Regions from separate parts of the Streptomyces sp. NPDC056738 genome, predicted to be linked through region 2. Evidence: riboswitches for the same ligand, from Rfam matches in the RefSeq annotation. Region 2 holds a riboswitch; each other region holds the start of a gene.
What was found. A riboswitch is a leader RNA that binds a small molecule or an ion and turns the genes downstream of it on or off. The one in region 2 is predicted to bind cyclic di-AMP.
Positions count from the first base shown of each region.

Region 1: it holds a riboswitch for cyclic di-AMP, as region 2 does, so the genes downstream of both, ACFRIC_RS29575 (transglycosylase family protein) here and ACFRIC_RS03290 (NlpC/P60 family protein) in region 2, are expected to answer to the same signal.
Region 3: it holds a riboswitch for cyclic di-AMP, as region 2 does, so the genes downstream of both, ACFRIC_RS19180 (C40 family peptidase) here and ACFRIC_RS03290 (NlpC/P60 family protein) in region 2, are expected to answer to the same signal.

Region 1 is NZ_JBHTZF010000012.1:254,223-259,580, forward strand. Features, by position in the region: gene ACFRIC_RS29560 (globin domain-containing protein) at 1-82, opposite strand, end outside; gene ACFRIC_RS29565 (cytochrome P450) at 301-1,572, shown strand; gene ACFRIC_RS29570 (transglycosylase family protein) at 1,889-2,761, shown strand; cyclic di-AMP (ydaO/yuaA leader) riboswitch at 2,945-3,138, shown strand; gene ACFRIC_RS29575 (transglycosylase family protein) at 3,143-3,841, shown strand; gene eno (phosphopyruvate hydratase) at 4,183-5,358, shown strand, end outside.
Region 2 is NZ_JBHTZF010000001.1:790,949-796,306, forward strand. Features, by position in the region: gene ACFRIC_RS03275 (DUF2306 domain-containing protein) at 1-93, opposite strand, end outside; gene ACFRIC_RS03280 (helix-turn-helix transcriptional regulator) at 178-708, opposite strand; gene ACFRIC_RS03285 (hypothetical protein) at 919-1,236, shown strand; gene ACFRIC_RS03290 (NlpC/P60 family protein) at 1,297-3,393, opposite strand; cyclic di-AMP (ydaO/yuaA leader) riboswitch at 3,401-3,572, opposite strand; gene ACFRIC_RS03295 (hypothetical protein) at 4,053-4,229, shown strand; gene ACFRIC_RS03300 (alpha/beta fold hydrolase) at 4,242-4,988, opposite strand; gene ACFRIC_RS03305 (hypothetical protein) at 5,079-5,249, opposite strand.
Region 3 is NZ_JBHTZF010000006.1:483,634-488,991, forward strand. Features, by position in the region: gene ACFRIC_RS19170 (ATP-dependent Clp protease proteolytic subunit) at 88-723, shown strand; gene ACFRIC_RS19175 (hypothetical protein) at 731-1,036, shown strand; cyclic di-AMP (ydaO/yuaA leader) riboswitch at 1,374-1,570, shown strand; gene ACFRIC_RS19180 (C40 family peptidase) at 1,574-2,047, shown strand; gene ACFRIC_RS19185 (ATP-binding protein) at 2,308-2,769, opposite strand; gene ACFRIC_RS19190 (helix-turn-helix domain-containing protein) at 2,982-3,839, shown strand; gene ACFRIC_RS19195 (DUF397 domain-containing protein) at 3,851-4,075, shown strand; gene ACFRIC_RS19200 (8-amino-7-oxononanoate synthase) at 4,175-5,299, opposite strand.

The DNA of each region.
Region 1 (5,358 bases), on a different contig from region 2:
GGTGCGAGTAGAAGTACTTGACCGCGAACTCGGCCCGTCGTTCCACGACCGCGAAGCTGGATCTGAGAATTTCGGGGTCCACGGCAGAAAGTAGGGAGACGCCGACCGCCGGGGTCAAACAGCAGCGCATGTCAGGACGGTCCGGTGCGAACCGGGCGGAGCCGCCTTGGTCGGGCGCCGCCCGACGGCCGGGACCGGCCCGGTGGCCGCCGTCTCCCGCGGACCCGGTGGCCGGGCGGTGCCGGCTCGGGCGACCCCGGTGGGCCGGGGCTTCCGGTGCGGTGCGGATACCGTCGAGGAGTGACCGAGCACGAAGCCTCCGCCAGCGCCGCCCCCGAACTCTTCACCTGGGAGTTCGCCACCGACCCCTACCCGGCCTACGCCTGGCTCAGGGAGAACGCGCCCGTGCACCGCACGCGGCTGCCCAGCGGGGTGGAGGCCTGGCTCGTCACGCGGTACGCCGACGCCCGGCAGACGCTCGCCGACCAGCGGCTGTCCAAGAACCCCGCGCACCACGACGAGCCCGCGCACGCGAAGGGCCGGACCGGGATCCCCGGGGAGCGCAAGGCCGAGCTGATGACGCATCTGCTGAACATCGACCCGCCGGACCACACCCGGCTGCGGAAGCTCGTCAGCAAGGCCTTCACGCCCCGGCGCGTGGCCGAGTTCGCGCCGCGGGTGCAGGAGTTGACGGATCAGCTCATCGACGGGTTCGCGGCCGGGGGTTCCGCGGACCTCATCCACGAGTTCGCCTTCCCGCTCCCCATCTACGCCATCTGCGACCTGCTCGGCGTCCCGCGCGAGGACCAGGACGACTTCCGGGACTGGGCGGGCATGATGATCCGGCACGGCGGCGGGCCGAGGGGCGGGGTGGCCCGGTCGGTGAAGAAGATGCGCGGGTATCTCGCCGAGCTCATCCACCGCAAGCGCGAGGCCCTGACCGTGGAGCCCGAGCCCGGCGAGGACCTCATCTCCGGTCTCATCCGCGCCTCCGACCACGGCGAGCACCTCACCGAGAACGAGGCCGCCGCCATGGCCTTCATCCTGCTGTTCGCCGGGTTCGAGACCACGGTCAACCTCATCGGGAACGGGATGCACGCCCTGCTCACCCACCCCGGGCAGCGGGAGCGGCTGCAGGCCTCCCTCGCGGCCGGGGAGAGCGGACTGCTGGAGACCGGCGTCGAGGAACTCCTGCGCTTCGACGGGCCCGTCGAACTGGCCACGTGGCGGTTCGCGACCGAGGACGTGCGGATCGGCGGGCAGGACATCGCGGCCGGCGACCCCGTGCTCGTGGTGCTCGCGGCGGCCGACCGCGACCCCGAACGCTTCGAACAGCCCGACACGCTCGATCTGTCACGACGTGACCTTCAGCACTTGGGCTACGGCCACGGCATCCACTACTGCCTGGGCGCGCCGCTCGCCCGACTGGAGGGGCAGACCGCCATCGGTACGCTCCTCAGCCGCCTTCCCGACATCCAACTCGCCGGAGATTCGGCCGATTTGCGCTGGCGCGGAGGGCTCATTATGCGCGGATTGCGCACGCTTCCGGTGGAGTTCACCCCGGTCAAATAGGACGCGATCGGTGCAACGGCGACCCTTCGGCGGTCGTGCCGAAGCGGTGATTCCGCATACCGGAACAAGGCCTCTGGGGCCACCGGAACATGACGCTCCGTCAAATCCGTGATCTTCACGTGATCAGTACTGCATCGACTTGTAACCAGCGTTCGAGTGCGACTACCTTCACCCATCAACAACGCGGCACCTGCGCCACTCGTTCAGCAGGAGTCGCCGTGCTCCCCGTTGTCGCTCGAAAGGCTCTCGCATGCTCTCCGGGAACGGCCGTCACCGTCGCCCTCGCCAGGCCCCGGCTCTCATCGTCGCCGCAGGGGTGACCGGATCCGCGATCGTCATCCCCCTGCTCGCCGCGGCGAGCGCGAACGCGGCCGACGGGACCACCTGGGACCGGGTGGCACAGTGCGAGAGCGGTGGCGCGTGGAGCGCCGATGAAGGCAACGGCTACTACGGCGGCCTCCAGCTCGACCAGGACAACTGGGAGGCCCACGGCGGCCTCGAGTACGCCCCGACGGCCGACCAGGCCAGCCGCTCGCAGCAGATAGCCGTCGCCGAGAAGGTGCTCGCCGACTCGGGCCTCGCGGCCTGGCCGACGTGCGGGCCGCTCTCGGGTCTCAGCAAGACCTCCGCCGGGGTCAGCGTCGACACGGGCGTGGCCGGCGACTCGTCGAGCACCGGCAACGACTCGGGTTCGTACATCTCGTCCGGTCTGGCGACGTCGCCCAGCTCGTCCCCTTCGAGTGATTCGTCCGGTTCGACCGACTCCTCCGGCACGGACGACAGCTCCGCCACGCCCAGCGCCTCGCAGAGCTCCGACGGCGCCGACGCGACGGCCGACAAGAGCGACAAATCGGCCAAGTCGGGACATAAGGAAGCCTCTTCGGCCCCGTCCGCCTCGGCGAGCGCCGGCACCGGGCGGCACCGTGCCGGGGGTGCCGCGGAGAGCACGGCCGACAGCCGCACCGACGGGTCCACGGGGCGTCATGCCGCGAGCCCCGAGGCCGACGCCCCCGACACCGAGTACGTCGCAGAGGTCATCGGGAACCTCTGGACTGTTTCCGACGCCCTTGGCCTCGAAGGCGGATGGGGCGATCTGCCCACCGTGGACGCGGCGCCGGCCGACAGCGGTCCGGGCCTCGTCGTCCCTGGTCGAAGCATCGCGGACACGGCCGAAACGGTGCAGAAGTAGCGGGAGTTCGCGTCACGGTTCGCTGTGGAATGTCCTATTTGGCGCAAGTGAGAGATGGGTCTCAGAAGCCCTGATCGTCTTTGAAATTCCGGCAATCGACTGCTTACGGTCGTCACCGCTCGCCACAGCGGGCCCCGACGGTCGCAACGCCGAATCCTGCCAACGGCCGTACGGGAACAGTCGTCGCGTCATGCGCCGTCGGCAGGAGCGGGGGACCCAAGGTAAGTGCCGGGTCCGGGAGTCGAGAGACACCCGGGAACGGCTTGGGGTGAAGCCGCGTGCCGGACGTCCTGGAGACAGGACCGAGGGCATGCGGCCGGGCAACTCATTCGGCCCGAACCCGACAGCTCACCTCGCAGGCGTCGGTGAGGGGATCTCTCCATGCTGTTCTCCAGCAAGGGCAAGCACCGCCGCCCGAACAAGGCCACCCGTGTCGCCACGCTCGCCGGTGTCACCGGCGTCGCCATCGCCGCCCCGCTGATGGCGGCCGGCAACGCCTCCGCGGCCACCACCTCCGAGTGGGACGCCGTCGCCCAGTGCGAGTCCGGCGGCAACTGGTCGATCAACACCGGCAACGGCTACTACGGCGGCCTGCAGTTCTCGTCCTCCACCTGGGCCGCGTACGGCGGCACCGCCTACGCCTCGACCGCCGACCAGGCCTCGAAGTCCCAGCAGATCACCATCGGCGAGAAGGTCCTCGCCGCGCAGGGCAAGGGCGCCTGGCCCACCTGCGGCACCGGCCTGTCGAGCACCCCGTACGGTGGCGGCTCGGCCCCGGCGGCCCCGTCCACCTCCTCCTCGGCCGGCAGCTCGCAGAGCGCCCCGGCCACCCGGACGACGGAGCAGCCCGCCTCCCGTTCCTCGGAGCGCCCCGCCGCCCAGAAGACCGTCACCACCCCGACCGGCAAGAAGGTCAAGAAGGGCGACGGCGAGTACAAGGTCGTCAAGGGTGACACCCTCAGCTCGATCGCCGAGAAGAAGCACGTCAAGGGCGGCTGGCAGAAGCTGTTCAAGCTGAACAAGGACATCGTCGCCGACGCCGACTTCATCTACCCGGGCCAGCAGCTCCACCTGAGCTGAGCAGCGCGGCACGCCGGTCCACCGGCCGCTTTCGGCGGAGGGCGGCGGTGATTCCGGCACCGCGCCGCGACACCCGGCAGGCAACAGCCCCTCGTGGGGTCTTCGCACGCACCGGAGACCCGCCGAGGTTCCCCGTCCCCACGGGCTCCCCGCTCCGGCGCGTGTTCCCCCGCACGCGCCGGAGCGGGGTTTTTCATTTCTTTTTTTGTTCCGTTCAGGAACAATATGTAGGCTCAGTCCGCTCAAGGGGTGGTCGATCGCCGGCCGATCCCCCTGAGCCGGTTAGGCTCATCCCGCGGGACTGCTGAGCCCCGCGTACCCGCGTCACATCCCATAAGGAGATGCTCGTGCCGTCCATCGACGTCGTCGTAGCCCGGGAAATCCTGGACTCCCGAGGCAACCCCACGGTCGAGGTCGAGGTCGGCCTCGACGACGGCAGCACGGGTCGTGCCGCCGTTCCGTCCGGCGCCTCCACCGGAGCGTTCGAGGCCATCGAGCTTCGCGACGGTGACCCGAACCGCTACCAGGGCAAGGGTGTCGAGAAGGCCGTCCTCGCCGTCATCGAGCAGATCGGCCCGGAGCTCGTCGGCTACGACGCCACCGAGCAGCGCCTGATCGACCAGGCGATGTTCGACCTGGACGCCACCGACAACAAGGGCTCGCTCGGCGCCAACGCCATCCTCGGCGTCTCGCTCGCCGTCGCGCACGCCGCCTCCGAGGCGTCCGACCTGCCGCTCTTCCGCTACCTGGGCGGACCGAACGCGCACCTGCTGCCCGTTCCGATGATGAACATCCTGAACGGCGGCTCGCACGCCGACTCCAACGTGGACATCCAGGAGTTCATGATCGCCCCGATCGGCGCGGAGTCCTTCTCCGAGGCCCTGCGCTGGGGCGCCGAGGTCTACCACACCCTCAAGAAGGTGCTGAAGACCAAGGGCCTGTCCACCGGCCTCGGCGACGAGGGCGGCTTCGCCCCGAACCTGGAGTCCAACCGCGCCGCCCTCGACCTCATCCTCGAGGCCATCAAGGAGGCCGGCTACACCCCCGGCGAGCAGATCGCCCTCGCCCTCGACGTCGCCGCCTCCGAGTTCTACAAGGACGGCAAGTACCTCTTCGAGGGCAAGGAGCGCTCCGCCGCCGAGATGACCGAGTACTACGCCGAGCTCGTCGCGGCGTACCCGCTCGTCTCCATCGAGGACCCGCTGTACGAGGACGACTGGGCCGGCTGGAAGGTCATCACCGACAAGCTGGGCGACAAGGTCCAGATCGTCGGCGACGACCTCTTCGTCACCAACCCGGAGCGCCTGGCCCGCGGCATCGAGGAGGGCTCCGCCAACGCCCTGCTCGTCAAGGTCAACCAGATCGGTTCGCTGACCGAGACGCTGGACGCCGTCGAGCTGGCCCAGCGCAACGGCTTCAAGTGCATGATGTCCCACCGTTCCGGCGAGACCGAGGACGTCACCATCGCCGACCTCGCGGTCGCCGTGAACTGCGGTCAGATCAAGACCGGCGCCCCG
Region 2 (5,358 bases):
CTCGGTCATCGCGATCGGCGCGTAGCCCACACACACGGCCGTCAAGGCGATGACGGCGAGGCGGCGCCAGGTGGTACCCGTCGGACGACGCACGACGACTCCCTGCTCGTGGCCGCGACCCGGCCATCGATAGTCTCGTTTGGACTATCGAGACGGTAGGGCCGTCCGCCGCCGGGGTCAACGGTCTGTCGTGTCCTCGTCCCGGCGCTGCACCCAGCCCCAGAAATCGATCATCATCCGCTCGTACCGGATTCCGAACTCCAGCGCGTCCCGCTGTCCCCGCGTCAGCAACTCCCCGACGGTCTCCGCGAGTTCTTCGTACTCGCGCAGGGTCCTGCGGTGCTCGTCGAGCTGTACGGGACCGAGCACCTCGGGCCGGCCGCCGAACCACAGCTTGAGGATGCCGCGCTCACGGGCCTCCACCGGTACGAACGCGGAGTCGTCGAGCCAGCCCCGCAGAGCCGCCCTGCCCTCGTCGGTCAGCGTCAGCACCCTGCGGTTGCGGCCGCTCTCCTGCCGCACCTGGGACAGCATCCCGGCGTCGAGGAGCCGGTCGCACTGCGCGTACACCTGCGCGTGCGGCACCGACCAGAAGGGCGCGACCGTCCGCGCCGCCTCCCCCTTGACGTCGTACGCGCTGGCCTCGCCCAGCTTGTCGATGATGCCGAGGACGAGGTACGAGGCGGTGGTCAACCTAGCGTCAGCCATGGGGCGACGGTATCGCCACGCGATCACCGCACGGGCGGCGGCGCCGGGTCCCGGCCACCGCCCGGCCGACTCCGCCGGACCCACGGCCGCGGCACGCGGGCGGCGTCCGACGCGAAGAAGATCCGGGTGCCCGGCACAATGCGGGGTATACGGGCGATCACACAACCGACCGCACTTCAGGCCCTCGCGCCGGCCGCACTAGGAGTTCCTGTGACCACCTACGTCATCACCGTTCCCGGGACGTTCGTCCACGGCCTGCCCGACGCCTCCCGTGCCGACGTGGAGCGCAGGCTTCGCCCCCAGGATCCGCAGAACACGGACCTGGGCGAGACCGAGGAGCTGAGCCTGCTGTCCGTCGACGAGGACAACAGGTTCTCCGTACGGCTCGAGGTCGAGGCGGCGGACCGCAGAAGCGCCGAGGCCGAGGCCGTACGGCTCGTCTCCGGCGCGCTCCAGGACAGCGGCCTGTCGGCCGATGACGCCCCGCTGGGACCCGCCGCCGTCACGGGGATCGACAGCGAGTTCTGACGTCGGTACGTCCTGGACCTACCCGGTACCGGATGGGTCCAGGACGGCCGAGCCGCGGCCTCAGGCGGGGCGTACGACGCTGTGGACGGCCGCCCGCCCGGCGTAGTCGACCGACTCCTCGCTGATCCGTGCTCCGGGGCTCGGCGCGTGGACCATGAGGCCGTCACCCACATAGAGGCCCACGTGGCTCACGTTGGCGTGGAAGAAGACCAGGTCGCCGGGCTGGATGGCGGCGAGGTCGACGGTCGCGCCGGCCTGCGCCTGGTCCTGCGTCGCCCGGGGGAGCATGACTCCCGCGCTCTTCCAGGCCGCCTGGGTGAGACCGGAGGGGTCGTACGAACCGGGTCCGGACGCTCCCCACACGCACGGGCTGCCGATCTGGGCACGGGCGAAGGCGACCGCCTCGGCGGCCCTGCTGTCGTGGCCGACGACCGGCGGGGCGGCGGCTGCGCCGGCGACGAGGCTGTCGATGTCGAACCCGGGGCTGGTGCCGGCGGCCCCGGGAGCGGCGGGCCACGCCTGCTGGTTGCCGTTCGGCCGCAACGACTGCCGCCAGGCGTCGTCGACCGGCGGGGGCGGCGGCTGGTTCGCGGGGGGCATCGGGGCCGACGGGTAGGCGGCGGGTGGCGGGGTGGCCTCGTACGCGGGCGGCTGCGGTGCCGGCTCGCTCACCGGAGGCATGGGGGCCTGCTGGTAGGCGGCGGCGCGCGGCGCCGTCTCGTACGCCGGGGGCTGGGGCGCCGGCTCACTCACCGGAGGCATCGGGGCCGGCTGGTACCCGCTGGGCCGCGTCGGCTTGTCGTACGACAGCGGCAGGAGCACGGAGGTGTACTCCGGGGCCGGGGCGGGCGCTTCGTACCCGGGGGGCAGGATGACCGCCTTGGGCTGGGCGGCCGGGGGCGCGGGCTCGTACGGCCGGGGCATGGAGCCCGTGTCGAAGACCCCGGGCGCGGGCGCGGCCTGCGGAGCCGCCTCGTACGCGGCCGGCTGGGGCGCCGCCTGGAACGCGGGCGCCTGGGCGACCGACGGGAACGTGCCGGTCTGAGCGGCGGACGGGAACGGGGCGGCCTGCGGAGCCGACGGGAACGCGGTGGGCTGGGCGACCGACGGGAACGAGCCCGACTCACCGACCGCCGGGAAGGTGCCGGACTGGCCGACCGCCGGGAAGGAACCGCTCTGGCCGACGGCCGGGAACGAACCTGTCTGGCCGACAGTCGGGAAGGAACCCGTCTGACCGACCGAGGGGAACGAACCGGTCTGGCCGACGGACGGGAAGGAGCCGGTCTGACCGACGGACGGGAAGGTGCCGGACTGGCCGACCGCCGGGAACGAACCGGTCTGACCGACCGACGGGAAGGAGCCCGTCTGACCGACGGACGGGAAGGAACCGGTCTGGGCCACGGACGGGAACGAACCCGACTGACCCACCGCCGGGAACGAACCGGTCTGGCCGACGGACGGGCGGTACTCGATCGCCGGCGCCTGCGCGACGGGCATGCCCTGCCGTGCCGCGTGCCGCGCGATCAGTTCCCGGGCGACGCCGAGCTTGCGCCGGGCGCTCTGCTTCTTGACGTACGGCGAGGACTGCTGCGACGCGGCGGCCGGAGCGGCCCCGGCGCGGAGCCCCGCACGGACCGCCACCTCGGATCCCGGCACCGCCGGAGCACCGCCGGCCGGGAGCGCGGCCACCGGACCGGCGGTCAGCTCCAGGGCGGGCCGCCCACCCGGTTCCGACGTCGGACCGGCGGTCAGCTCCAGCACCGGAGCCGCCGTCAACTCGGCCACCGGCCGGACGAGTTGTTCGAGCTCGTAGATCGTCGGAAGGTCCGAGGAGGATCCCTTGGACCCCTTCGCACCCTCCTTCGGACGGGCACCGGCGCCACCGCGTTCGGGCTTCCTGTCGGCCGGGAGCGAGGCCGGAGCCGAGGGTCCGAACCGGGAACGCGCCCCGTCGAACCACTGCCGCATCAGGTCGTCCTGGGCGGCGTCGGAAACCCCGCTCCCCTGCCCCGGGCCCCGCCGGCCCTGCCTGCGACTGGAGTTCGCCAAGGCGCGGGTCCCGTTGAAGTTACCGGTGGCGAGCTCCGCCTGGTCGTAGAGGGACGAGAGTCTTCGGGCGACTTCTTCGCCACTGGGCGGGGTGCGTTCCGGCGCCATGGAGTGGTGCTCCTTCCGTCGTCCGCCTACCGGGTTAGCTGTCGGGTTCGGGCGGACGATTCCGGAAGGTATGCCCTACGGCCCCTGCCCCGAAAGGCAGTTGACCGATTCACCCCAGGTTCGGTGGGTCCCCGGCTCCCGCTGCCACGAGGACGGGCAGGACTCGGCGGAGGCCGCACCGCCCGGCGAACTTCGCCGGAGGGAGTCGGGCGGCCTGGTCGCCAACTTAGCGAGGGTGTGCACCCGATGTGAAGATCCACGTCCCAGATGTCCGATACATTTTCGTGACCTTCATCGCACCATCCCGCAGCGCGACCGTGAGGACACGGGCCGTACTCGAAAAGGCGGCTGAGCACGGCCGTTGAGGGGACCGGCGCCCGGCGCCCGGTCCGGACCCGCGGGGGACGCGCGGAGCCGAGCCGGATGTGTCGAAAGTGTGCACGGAACTGGCGTTCCCTGGCAGGTCGTTCGACATCGGCGGCGCCCTTTGGTCATACCTTGACCGGTTCTGGCCGAGCTGGCCGGATCACCGCTGGGACCACGTGCCGCCCGTACCGTCGATGCACGTCAGACCACGCGAGCGAGTCGAGGATCCCCACGTGCACGATGCGCCGATCTATGCCCAACTCATCTCCGAACGCGGTGACATACCGACACTCGTGCGAAGCGAAGCACGTCGGCTGCAACGCGATTTCGAGTGGATCCTGAGCTGGGATCCGTCGTCGGGCGTCCCGCTCCCCTCCTCCGCCGCGCGCCCGGCGTCCGGTTCGCGCCGCGCCTTCTCCCCCGCCCCCGACCCCGACGACCGACTCGACACACCGGGCTCGGGCAACTGAGGTGGGCGCACTCTAGAGAACGTCCGGCTCCCCGCCCGGTCGTTCGGCGGGGAGCGGGTCGAGGCCGTCGCGGATCCGGGTCACCAGCTCGGCTACCGTCGCAGCCGTGGCGCGGTGCCAGGTCCGCGCACGGCGGAGCATCGCGTGGTCACCGCCCTCGACCCGCACGGCGCTCGCGGAGGAACCCTCCTCCAGCGCCCGGCGGACGAGGGCGAACGACTCCGCAGGGTCGGTGACCCGGTCCCGGTCCCCGTGGAGCACGATGACGCGTTTGTCCCGCAAGTGGGCCACCGGCTCGCCTTCCGGGCACCAGGGTGCCAGCGCCACCACGGCACGGACCCGCGGCGCGGCCGCGGCCCGCAGCGCCGCGCGCCCGCCCATCGAGTGACCCACGAGCACGACCGGCACCTCCCCCACCAGAGCGGCGAGTTCGTCGAGTGCCCGCAGGACGTCGGCGAGGGGGTCGGCGTCCGCGCCGTTCCATCCCCGGTGCCGGTAGCGCACCTCCCCGACGAAGGTGTCCGCGTCCGGCAGGGCCCGTGTCACGGAGCGCACGAAGGGCCGCATCCGGGCGCGTGCCAGGTTCCACGGCCGCAGCGGAGCCTTGCTGTCGGCGGTGCCGCCGTGCAGGACCAGTACGGCCGCACGCGCCGGTGCCGCGTCCGGACGGGGGGTACGGCAGGGCCGCAGCGCCACGGAGTCGGGGCTCTCCCCGGACCCGGACACATCGTCCGCGGACATCCGCACAGAGCCTCGCATGACACCCCTCCACTCTCGCGGCGCTTCGTGCACGCCTCGCACTGGACCGTGAGGAGGGATCCTCTCACCGGCCACGGGCCCGCCCCAAGCTCACTCCTTGGGCTCGGGCCGCGGGCGGTAGCCGTTGCGCCACTCCTGGTAGAAGCGCCAGAGGCGGGCCGCCTGCGGGCAGCGTCCCGACTCCCGCTGGCACGTGCGGCAGTTGCCCACGTGACTGACGTAGGCGGACTCGGGGGCGTCCCCCGGTTGCGGATTCGGCATGGCCCTCGGCACCCGTCGGCGCGACGCGCACGGGCGCGACGTCGCTTCTGATGCCGTACTTCCGCGCCAAGGGCCCCGGCGGATGCACCTGCCCGGCTGCATCTGCCGG
Region 3 (5,358 bases), on a different contig from region 2:
CGCCGTTTCTGCTCTCAGCAGGGCCCTCTTCCGCAGAGACGTACGTCCTGTACATTTTTTACAGACGTCGATCTGAGGAGGCGCGCCATGGACAGCCCGTCCGCCCGCTATGTCCTGCCCGAGTTCACGGAACGCACGAGCGCGGGACACCGGACCCTGGACCCCTACGCGAAGCTGCTCAGCGAGCGGATCGTGTTCCTCGGGACGCCGATCGACGACACGTCGGCGAACGACGTGACGGCCCAGTTCATGTACCTCGAACACCAGGCGCCCGAGCAGGACATCTCGCTGTACATCAACTCCCCCGGCGGCTCCTTCGCCGCGATGACCGCGATCTACGACACGATGCGGTTCGTCACCTGCGACGTCGAGACGGTCTGCCTGGGCCGGGCGGCCTCGGCCGCGGCCGTGCTGGTGGCGGGCGGCACTCCGGGCAAGCGGCTCGCGCTGCCGGGGGCCCGCTTCCTGCTCCACCAGCCGTCGGCGGCCGAGCCGCTCCAGGGCCAGGCGAGCGACCTGCTCATCCAGGCCGAGGAGTTGCTGCGGACCCGTCGGACGCTGGAGGAGATGCTTGGGCGCCACACGGGCCGGAGTCCGGAGCAGGTCGCGGCGGACATCGAGCGCGACAGGATCCTCGACGCGCCGGAGGCCCTGGCCTACGGGCTGATCGACCGGATCGTCCCGAGCCGCAGGTCCGCGCTCGACACGCCCGGCGCGAGGTGAGCGGCCGATGATCCCGGACCTTCCCCCGCTGCCCGCGCTGACCCGCGCGGAGGCCGAACTCATCGACCGCTATCTCGACGTCGTCGACCTCCTCGGCCGGATCAACCCCTCCCGCCCCGGAGACACCTATCGCGGCCTGAGGGCGGCTCAGGCACTGGTCGGCAAGGCGGAGGCCCTGCGGGACGCGCTCACGCTGATGCATCAGCGGGGCGAGAGCGAGGTGCACGCCCCGACGCTGGCGCAGGCCCTGCGGGTGCTCGGCGGAGAGCGGCGGGCGGCCCGGGTCACCGTGCCTCCCGAGTCCGGAAGTTGACGGACACCCACCGACGGGCCGGCCCGCGCCGAAGCGGCATGACGTCCGGACCACGACTCAAACGGACCGGATGGTGTACCCCCTGACGGCGTATTCATCGGTCCCTTCCCTGACCCCTCCGAGTTGCGCAACACGCTGAGTCCGGACGCCGGATGAGCCCCGTCGTCGCAGGTGCGGGCCTCATCGCCGTCCCCAACACGTGCTCGAACGGAGGGGTGTTCACTCGAACAGTCGAGTGGTGAGTAAGCCCACAAAACACCGGTTCCGCTCGGATTTTCCGACTCTGATGAGTGAAGATCCCTTCCGACGACAAGCCCCCGCCACAGCGGCGGGGCGGTCCGGGCGGACGCCGAGTCCTGCCGCCGCCCGGATGCCCGGTCGACAGGAGTGGATCGGCAGGAGTGGAGGACCCAGCTAGACGGGTCGCCGGAACAGTTCCGGGCGGCCCTTGGGGTGAAGCCGCAGCAGCGGCCGGGCAACTTCGCCAGCCCGAATCCGACAGGTCATCCTTCACAGGCGGCTGACGAAGGGTTGCGCATGACTGCGCTCAATCGTGTCCCGTCGCTGTGGACCCGGGCCGGTACGGCCTCGGCGCTCACACTTGCCGCCGTCGGCGGCAGCCTGGTGGTTCCCGGTGTCGCACCAGACGCCGAGGCGGCCACCGTCGCGACGCGGGCACTCCAGGTCGCGGCGTCGAAGCACGGCTCCCCCTACCAGTGGGGCGCCACCGGACCGCACCGCTTCGACTGCTCGGGGCTCACGCTCTACTCGTACAAGAAGGCGGGCAAGAAGCTGCCTCGTACGGCCGCGGCCCAGTACAACAAGACGCACCATGTCTCGGCCTCGCACCGCAAGGCCGGTGACCTCGTGTTCTTCCACTCGGGCCGGAACGTGTACCACGTCGGCATCTACGCCGGTAAGGGAAAGATCTGGCACTCCCCGAAGACCGGGGAAGTGGTGAAGCTCCAGAAGATCTGGACGAGAAGCGTCTGGTACGGCAGGGTCGGCTGACCCTTTCGCCCGGGGCGGCGGACCCTCGCCGCCCCGGCGCGAGCGCCCTCAGGGCCGCTGTGACGCCCTCCCGGCCCCTCGCGGGCCGACCGGGGCCGGGGGCGGCCCTTGTGGGCCGACCATGGCCGCCGCGGCTTTCGTGGGGCCACTGACGACCGCCGCGCCTCAATGGCCGCTGACCGCCGCGGCCTCAATGGGCCGCTGACGACCGCCGCCGCCCCCAAGGGCCATGACGACCGGTCGCCCCGTGGCGGCGTCCCTCAGGGCTCCTGGGGCGGCCACCCGGCCGGCACCGGCTGGACGGGCACCGTCCACGGGAGCTCGATGGAGACCGTCTTGCCGCCCTCCCGGGTCGGTACGACGGTGAGCCTGCCGCCGCATTCGGCGGTGAGCCAACGGATGATCACCATGCCGCGGCCGTTGTCCTGCTGGACGGCCGCGGGCAGCCGCTTCGGAAAGCGCGGATGGCTGTCGGTGACCCCGATACGCAGCCGCTCCTCCCGGTCGAGACGCACGCCGACCGTGAAGGTGGGCGACTGCCCGAACGTGTGCTGCACGGCGTTGGTCGCCAGTTCCGACACGATCAGCCGCACGGTCTCGGCGACGTCGCAGTCCCCCGGCAGGCCCCATTCGGACAGCACTTCGGCGACGAAATTTCGGGCCACGGAAACCGAGACCGGTTCGCTCGGCAGGGTGACGGATGCTTCCTGATGGTCTGCCATGGCGACGTTCGTCCCTTTCCCACGGGACCGGAGCCCGACACTGAGCGGATGGTTCGAGTACGGTCCCGGACTGGTGCTTGCGCCAGACTGCCATTACCGGGCCGGTCGCGGGTGCGATCCACCGAGTAATGCATATATCTGTCGCTCGATGCGGTGAACTCTGCGTCGGCAGAGCGTATTCGGACGACTTGGAAGGAGTAAGGAGAACAGCCATGCAGCACGGTCCCGCGGTGCGCCGCCGCAAGCTCGGAGCCGAACTGCGCGCGCTGCGCGCGGGCACGGGGCTCACGAGCGGGGAGGCGGCCCGCCTGCTCGGCTGGCACCAGTCGAAGGTGAGCCGCATCGAAACCGGCACCAGCGGGGTGAAACCGGCCGATGTGGAACGCCTGTTGCACGCGTACGGCGTCGAGGATCCCGAACTGCGCCGGCTCCTGGTCGTGTTGGCGGGCTCCGAGGTCAACGGCCGCCACCACTGGTGGCACGCGTACCGCGGGGTCCTCCCGCCGGAGTACCGGGACTTCATCAGCCTGGAGTCCGGCGCCAGCGCGATGCGCACCCTGGAGACCTCCGTCGTGCCCGGGCTGCTGCAGACACCGGAGTACGCCCGCGCGGTGACGCGGGCCGCCGTGGACGGACTGGAGGAGAGCAAGCTCGACGCCCTGGTCGAAGTGCGTCTGGCCCGGCAGGACGTGCTGCGCTCGGACCCGCCGCTCGAACTGTCCGCCGTCCTGGACGAGGCCGTGCTGCGCCGTGAGGTGGGCGGCCCCGACGTCATGGCACGCCAGCTCCGCCGGCTGCGGGAGGCCGCCGTGCTGCCTCAAGTACGGCTCCAGGTACTGCCGTTCGCGGCCGGCGCGCACATCGGCGTGACCGGCCCTTTCGTTATCTTCTCATTTCCGAACACAACCGATCTGGATGTGGTTGTTCTCGACCACTTGACGAGTAGCCTCTATCTCGAACGGAAAGAGGACCTCCAGGCATACGCCGAGGCCTTCAACGCCCTTCAGTTCCACGCCCTTTCACCCGAGGACTCGTTGGACTACATCGCCTCGATAGGCGACGACACGTAAGGAGGCACGTCATGTCTGCAATGCCTCGGTACGTACCCTCCAGCACTTCGCTGCTCCATGTGCGCTGGCTGCGCAGCAGTCGCAGTACCGGGATGAACAACTGCGTCGAGACCGCACGCCCGGGCACCGGACCCTGGTCCGGAATGGTCGCGGTGCGCGATTCCAAGAACACGGCGGGACCCGCCCTGCTGTTCACCCCGGACGTCTGGGAGGAGTTCATCACCGGGCTGAACTGACCCCGCACGGTTCACCGCTCCACCGCACCACCGGCCGGCCACCCCTGCATCTGTCCGGCCGAACGCTCCACCCGCTCGTCGATCGACCGCTCCACCGGTTCACCGGTTCCGGCTGATCACGTCCACCGCGTGCTCGATCTGCTCCTCGGTGAGGTCCGCGCGGGCCGTCAGTCGCAGCCGCGAAACACCGTCGGGCACCGACGGGGGACGGAAACAGCCGACGGCGAGGCCCGCCTCGCGACAGTCGGCCGCCCATCGCACCGCCCGTTCGGGGGACGGTGCCCGCACGGAGACGACCGCGGCATCCGGTCGTACCGCGGAGAGACCCTCCGCCGTCAATCGCGCGTGCAGCGCCCTGGCCACCTCGCGCGCCCGCGCGGCCCGCTCCGGCTCACGGCGCAGCAGGCGCAGGGCCGCGAGCGCCGCGCCCGCCGCCGCCGGCGCCAGGCCGGTGTCGAAGATGAAGGTGCGCGCCGCGTTGATCAGGTGGTCGATCACGGCCGCCGGGCCGAGGACCGCGCCGCCCTGGCTGCCGAGCGACTTGGACAGCGTGACGGTCACGACGACGTCCGGGTCCCCCGCGAGCCCCGCGGCGTGCGCGGCGCCCCTGCCGCCGTCGCCCAGGACCCCGAGCCCGTGCGCGTCGTCGACGACGAGGCCGGCGCCGTACTCACGGGACGCGAGCGCGAGTTCGGCGAGCGGGGCCGCGTCGCCGTCCACCGAGAAGACCGTGTCGGAGACGGTGACGGCGGGGCCGTCGTGGGTGCCGAGCGCCTTGCGCACGGCGTCGGGGTCCGCGTGCGGGACGACCTGTGTGGTGCCGCGCGCGAGCCGGCAGCCGTCGATCAGGGAGGCGTGGTTGCCCGCGTCCGAGACGATCAGTGAGCCGTGCGGGGCGAGCGCGGTGACGGCGGCGAGGTTGGCCGCGTAGCCGGAGGACAGGACGAGCGCGGACTCGAAGCCGCAGAAGTCGGCCAGTTCGCGTTCCAGCTCGGTGTGGAGTTCGGTGGTGCCGGTGACGAGCCGGGAGCCCGTGGCACCGCCGCCCCACAGGCGTGCGGCACGGGCCGCGCCCTCGGTGACCTCCGGATGGCGGGCGAGCCCGAGGTAGTCGTTGCTCGCGAGATCGAGGAGCGGGGACTCGGCGGGGCGCGGGCGCAACGTACGCACGAGTCCGGCCCGGCGGCGTGCCTCGGCCTGCTCGTCGATCCAGCCGAACGCCATGGGTCCTCCGGGTCTCGCTGTGGTGCGGTGGCGGTGTTTTGTAGGCAGTGAACAGACCC